DNA from 2 places in the Paraburkholderia sp. NPDC080076 genome. Region 1 is predicted to be linked to the other one. Evidence: riboswitches for the same ligand, from Rfam matches in the RefSeq annotation. Region 1 holds a riboswitch; the other holds the start of a gene.
The links. Region 1 has a riboswitch for manganese ahead of ACQKRQ_RS11485 (sodium:calcium antiporter). Riboswitches for the same ligand answer to the same signal wherever they lie in the genome.

Region 1 (3,203 bases):
TCTCGCTGACGCGCCTCGCGCAAGTCGACACGCTGGTCGACGGCTCGGCCAAGCCGCTTGCCATCGATCGCGTGATCGGCCGGCGTCCGGTGATCGCGTTCGGTAACGCGGACGGCGACGCGCCGATGCTCGAATGGACCTCGGCAGGCGACGGCCCGCGCCTCGCGGCGCTCGTGCATCACACAGACGCGCAACGCGAATACGCGTACGACCGCGCGGCGAAGAGCGGCAAGCTCGACAAAGGTCTGGACGAGGCCGGCGCGAAAGGCTGGCTCGTCGTCGATATGAAAGATGATTGGAAGACCGTGTTCAAGCCTGAAGGCGCGACGACGGCAGCGGCGCCGGCGACGCCCCCGGCGAACTGAGCCTGAACCGCTGAAGGCCACTCGTAAGCGGCCTTCAGCGGTTGTTAGAGTTGTCGCGCAATGTATGGCTTTAGCGCCGCGTCTAGCGACTCAGCGTAATCGCCAGATATGTGGCATAGAGCACGCCGCAAACCAGCAACGCCCACACCGGCACGCCGCGCTCGCGCACGTTGAGCCGCAGCCACGCCGCCGACGCGAGCGTGATCACGATGCCGGTCACCACTTCGATGCGCGGCACCCACGGCGTCAGCAGAATACCGATCGCTGGCAGCAAGGTGCCTTGGAACACCATCGCGCCGGTGATGTTGCCGAACGCCAGCGTGTCCTTGCCGCGGCGAATCCACAGAATGCTGTTGACCTTCTCGGGCAACTCGGTGGCGATCGGAATGATCAGCAGCGAGAGCAGCAGCGGCGACACCCCAAGCGCCTGCGACACGCCGCGCACACCATGGATGAAGCCTTCCGCGCCCCACACCAGCAGCGCGACGGCCAGCGCCAGTTGCACCACGATGGTCGCGAGATTGGTCGGCACGCCAAGGCGCGCGATCAGCATCTTGCCCGGCGCTTCGGTGCCGTGACCGGCATCGACCAGATCATTCGATGCGCGGAAGGTCATCACCACATAAGTGACGTACACGCCGACCAGCGCCACGCTGAAGAACGCGCGCACCATCATCTGCTCGTGCGGCACGTACATCGCTGCGGCAGCCAGCACGAACGCGCACAGGAAATAGTTGAGGTCGCGCGTGAAACCCGTACGCTCTGGCGCGACCCAGCCGCGCGCGCCGCGTGAACCGAGAATCGCGAGCGTCATGAGGAAGGTGGAGAGGGTGGAGAGCATCAGCGGCGCGCCGAGAATCGCGCCGACGCCGATCTCCTGATTGACCGCGCTATCCGTCGTGCCGCCGGCGATCGCGAGCAGCGGCACTAGCGTCTCGGGCAACGCTGTGCCGACAGCGGCGAATAGCGAACCCGTTACGCCTTCGGAAATCTTGAGGCGTTCGCCCAGATGCTCGAGCGCATTGGTGAAGAGCTCGGCCGCCACCAGAATGACGACCAGCATGATGCCAAGTTCGAACAGGAGACCGGTCATGCGCGGCGCTCCGCATACACGCAGAAGCAGCGGCGCGGCGGACGGGCGGAAGGGGAGACTGGCAGGGTACGACGATGTTTCACAGGGCAACTCCGCGGTCGGACGTAGATGACAAACCAATGACGCACCGCCGCCCGTCCGACCAGAACGAGGCAGTGCGTCAATGGTCTCGCCAAACCGACGCGGTCGAACGCGCCATGACCCGCAGGCCAAGTATGTTGACGCGCTCTCCTTCAAAGGATGAAGGAAGTCGGGACACGACGAGGCCGCAAAAAACAAAAGGGCTTAGCGCATTCTGCGTAAGCCCTTGAACGAGATCGACTCTCTATGGTGCGCCCGGCTGGGATCGAACCAGCAACCCCTGCCTTCGGAGGGCAGTACTCTATCCATTGAGCTACGGGCGCTTCAACACGAAAGCGCGGCAACCAGAACGGATGCGACGCCAAAGCGAGACCGAAAGGATACCCGGTTTCGGCCACACCGTCCACCGGACGGCCCCAATCACCGGGTCCGGCGGCTTTCCGACAACCCTCGCGATGCGGGTAAACGCCTGCTGAACACCCCGCCGCGCCCCTCGCCGCCGTCGAAATGTTCCGTCTATAATCGTCCGTGGCTGATTAAAGAACAAGAAGTTGCCGTCACGCTGTACCGCTCACATACCCACGGAGACGAGACAAGCATGAGCGAAGCACCACACGGAGCCCCGATCAAAACCCCCGGACAGCTCGTCGCCGCGATCATTGCCAGTTTTGCGGTACCGATCGTCATCATCGTTCTGCTAGTGATCTACGTCGACAATTCGACGCGCACCGGCGCCGGCACCGACTCTCTCTCCGAAGCCGAGGTCACCGCCCGCATCAAGCCGTTCGCCCAGGTCGACATTCGCGACGCCAACGCGCCGCGCGTCTACAAGAGCGGCGAGGAAGTCTACAAGGCCGTGTGCTCCGCGTGTCACGCGTCGGGTGCGGCAGGCGCGCCGAAATTTACCAATGCCGCCGACTGGGCGCCGCGCATCGCGCAAGGCTTCGACACGCTGCTGCACACTGCCCTCACCGGTAAAGGCGCGATGCCGCCGCGCGGCGGCACCAGCCCGGACGACTACAGCGATTTCGAGATCGCCCGCGCGGTCGCCTATATGGCCAACAATTCGGGCGGAAGCTTCCCTGAACCGGCTCAGCCGGCAGCAGGCGCCGCTGCGGCGTCCGGTGCAGCGGCCGCGGCGCCGGCCGGCGCTTCCGACGCGGGCGCGGCTCAGGCCGCCGCAGCGATGGCCGCCATGGCCAGCGTGCCGCAAGCGGCCGCGCCGGCAGCGGGCGGCACGCAAAGCGCGGACGCGTCGCAAGCCGGCAAGGCGTTGTATCAGCAGGTTTGCCAGGCCTGTCACGCGGCTGGCGTGCTGAACGCACCGAAGTTCGGCGACAAGGACGCCTGGGCACCGCGTCTGAAAGAGCCAATGGACACGGTCTATAACTACGCGCTGCACGGCAAGGGCGCGATGCCTCCGAAGGGCGGCTCGACTGCCTCCGACGCGGACGTGAAGGCCGCCGTCGACTACATGGTCAGCGCGGTGAAGTAAGACGCACCGCTCGCGGCGTTTGCCGCGTGACAAAAAATCCCTGCACCGTGGCGACGCGGCGCAGGGATTTTTTTATATCTCGGCCAACAGACAGGCCTACGAGATTCGCGTTATGCGCCAGGTTGGGCGCTGTCCGCGAGCGGCTGCGCACTCGACGTTTCGAAGCGCC
Region 2 (3,203 bases), on a different contig from region 1:
CGAAGTGCCGCCGGCATCGACGTCCGGAATAGTTGCGTTGCACCGACCGAAGCAACGAGTGAAAGCGGCGAGACACGATTCGGACAGGACGATACAGAAACGCGTTCGCTGAGCCAGTGGCAAGTGCCGCCGTTGACTCTTCAGGCCCTGCAGTCAGTGTGCGAATCCGAAACGGCCGCGTGCCGCATGCCAGTAGGCTTGCCGGTCAATCAAGTGGATGTGGTCAGAGACCTCGGCGTCAACGCTCTGCCGACGGCGCTGAATAGCGCCACTTGCTTGCGTTTGAATCGATGCGGGCATCATTGACGCGTCGTTTTTCCGCCCGTGCACGATCCGCCTGTTCGAGGGAGAGTGCTTGTGCCTGACGCGACAGAGCATATTCGCTCACGTTGCCAGACGTACGTGCTGCATTTTTGATTTGTGATCGCATGATGATTCCAGAACAAGGGACACTAAGTGCGACCCATGTACTGACTGTATACCCATCGCCCGATGCAAGCACGCTTTCCTTTACAAAGGTGAAAACCGGAACGGTAGGGCTGCTTTTTTCTCGAACGCGCAACGGCACGCTGGAAATCTTCGGCAACGCATCCTTTCGCGTGTTTGCAAAAGGTGTTCATCAAAACAGTGCCCGCGAGGCAGTGCGGGCACTTTGACTCTTTAGCGTTCGTCAGAGCGTGTTTATCAGCCGTGCTGAAGTAACTGGTCCAACATCGTAGGCAACAGATTTCGGGGCCGGCTCTGTGATCTTGGAGGGCATCTCAGGCGACCGCGGACGGCACGCGCCTCGATCATACAAAAGCAACCCTTCGACCTAGAACAGCGGGTGCTCGTGCGGATATAGCGCCGTCCTGAGGGCAAAGCCACCGAGGACAACGAAGATGACGGCGGCCAGAATGTGGACCGCCTTGGTTGGCAGACGGTCGGCGAACTTGTGCCCCAGGTAGATGACGGGCACGTTTGCCAGCATCATGCCGAGCGTGGTGCCGGCGACCACCCCGAAGAACTCGTGAAATCGCGCAGCCAGAGCGATCGTTACGATCTGCGTCTTGTCACCCATTTCGGCCAGAAAGAACGTTAGAGCCGTGGTGCCGAACACGCCCATCGGATGCCTGGTCGACACCGCCTCGGCACCGTCGAGCTTGTCGGGGATCAGAATCCAGACGGCCATGACGGCAAATGATGCGACGACCGCCCAGTTCAGGATCGTGGGGCTCAGAACGCTCGCGAGCCATGCCCCCAACGCGCCGGACGCCGCATGATTGACGAGCGTTGCGACAAAGACGCCGAGAATAATCGGAATGGGCTTGCGATATCTGGCAGCGAGCACCAAGGACAGCAGTTGGGTCTTGTCGCCGATTTCGGCTAGGCCGACCACGCTGGTCGAAACGAGGAACGATTGCATAGGTTGTGGGCCGGGCCGCGCAATAAGTACGCGATGACGCGCATTCCGGCGACCCGGTCAGGTCGGAATGCGAGTCATCGGTCTTGCCAGGCATAGTGCTGTGCACGCCATGGCGGTCTGTCGACCACCAAGTATGTTGACGGGCACCCTCGAACATTGCGCTCGAGGCGGCTACTCCCCAATGAGAGGGGCGATTCTACAGTGTCCTGGCCCGGTAACGCAAATCGTCAGCTTTCCGAAAGCCAGTGCGTCGAGACGGAACGGCGTGAGGTTACGAATGCGGAATCTGGCAGACGGAGGCAAGGGCGCCAGTTAAGGGCGAGCATTGGGGCCGTTGTAACCGACTGTAATTGGTGGCGCTCGTCCAGCGGGAATAAAAATCCTACCGATACCGTTCACAGGGAGCCGTCATGGTTCCCTTTCGCTTTGTCAGCCAGACGCGGGCAAGAGCGGGCGACGAGTTGCAACGGCACGAAGTGGACTTCCACGGCAGATTCCGTCGACGGGGGTCTCAACCTTGAATAACAGGAAGAAAAATCAGATTTCTTATGAATATAAATCGTAATGATTTGCATTCTGAAGAAGGATTTCTATGCGGACGCGCTTGCGTTGGCAGCCGCTACGTAGGGGCGCAAGCAGGGTCGCGAACCGGCAACAGACAAATGAGACAGGAGAATGAAACGTGAAGAAAGTGGATGTCCGAAGGTTTGGGAAAAGGGCGAGCGTGGGACTGACCACTTCACTTATTGCACTGACGCTGGCGCATTCGGCTGCGGCACAGGACTCACTGCCATCGGGCGGCGAACAGGACGGTGTCGCCGACGCGCCGACACTGCCGCCCGTACAGGTTCGCGCGGCAACACCCGGGCAAGTCATTCAGGACGATAACGTGAACGACCCAGACCAGGTTGCCGCCGTAAGCAAGACAGGAACCGCGCTCAAGGATTTGCCGGCAAGCGTGCAGGTGATCCCGCGCGCGCTGATGACCGAGCAGGGCGCGACGATGCTTCGGCAAGGCGTCAGCAACGCCAGCGGTGTGAATGTCGGTGGTCAGGATACGAAGGGCTATTACGACCATTTTCTGATTCGCGGCCTGAACGCGCAGATCTACAACGACGGATTCTCCGACGGAGACCTTTTGGGCGGCATCTCGCATTCGTTGAACGGTGTCGAGCACATCGAGATTCTGGAAGGCCCGGGGTCGGCGCTGTTCGGCAGTGGTCCGCCGGGAGGCACGATCAATATCGTCCACTACACGCCATCTTCCGACTTCCACTACGGCGGCAATATACAGTCGGGCTCGTTTGGCACGATCTCCGGTAGCGGCTACGTGACGGGACCAACAGGCATATCGGGGTTGAACTATCGGGTCGATGCAACCGTATCGCGTTCCGATGGATTTCGCGATCTGGCGAGCCGTGACGAGGAAATCAGACCCGCCTTCGAATGGAAGCTCGACAATCACAAGATCAATTTCTCACTCGATGCGCGCGACATTCACGAAACGCCTGACTCGTATGGTCTGATCTATTTTCATGGCTCACCCATCACGAACGTATCAATCGATTCGAAGTATTCGACGCCCTTTGCGTTCGCGCGCGGCGACTACGTCCGCCCGACGCTCACCGACGAGTGGAAGGTCAATGACTTTCTGACTATCAATAACCGCTTCTCGTATTTGCACCGAAGCCTCGATGTGCTCGGCAATGGCGATAGCACGAGTACGAAGGTGAGCGGCAATGAAGTGGTCGGCCGGCAGCTACGGCGGCAGGATGATTCGGATAACAGTTTCGACTAT

Region 2: linked by a shared signal. The riboswitch ahead of ACQKRQ_RS14365 (TMEM165/GDT1 family protein) and the one ahead of ACQKRQ_RS11485 (sodium:calcium antiporter) in region 1 are both predicted to bind manganese.

The regions. Positions count from the first base shown of each region.
Region 1 is NZ_JBNNWQ010000002.1:929,591-932,793, reverse strand. Features, by position in the region: gene ACQKRQ_RS11490 (HAD family hydrolase) at 1-365, shown strand, start outside; gene ACQKRQ_RS11485 (sodium:calcium antiporter) at 448-1,458, opposite strand; yybP-ykoY riboswitch at 1,550-1,713, opposite strand; tRNA gene ACQKRQ_RS11480 (tRNA-Arg) at 1,787-1,862, opposite strand; gene ACQKRQ_RS11475 (c-type cytochrome) at 2,138-3,034, shown strand.
Region 2 is NZ_JBNNWQ010000003.1:460,035-463,237, forward strand. Features, by position in the region: gene ACQKRQ_RS14355 (hypothetical protein) at 239-430, opposite strand; gene ACQKRQ_RS14360 (hypothetical protein) at 429-656, shown strand; gene ACQKRQ_RS14365 (TMEM165/GDT1 family protein) at 815-1,405, opposite strand; yybP-ykoY riboswitch at 1,415-1,597, opposite strand; gene ACQKRQ_RS14370 (TonB-dependent receptor) at 2,130-3,203, shown strand, end outside.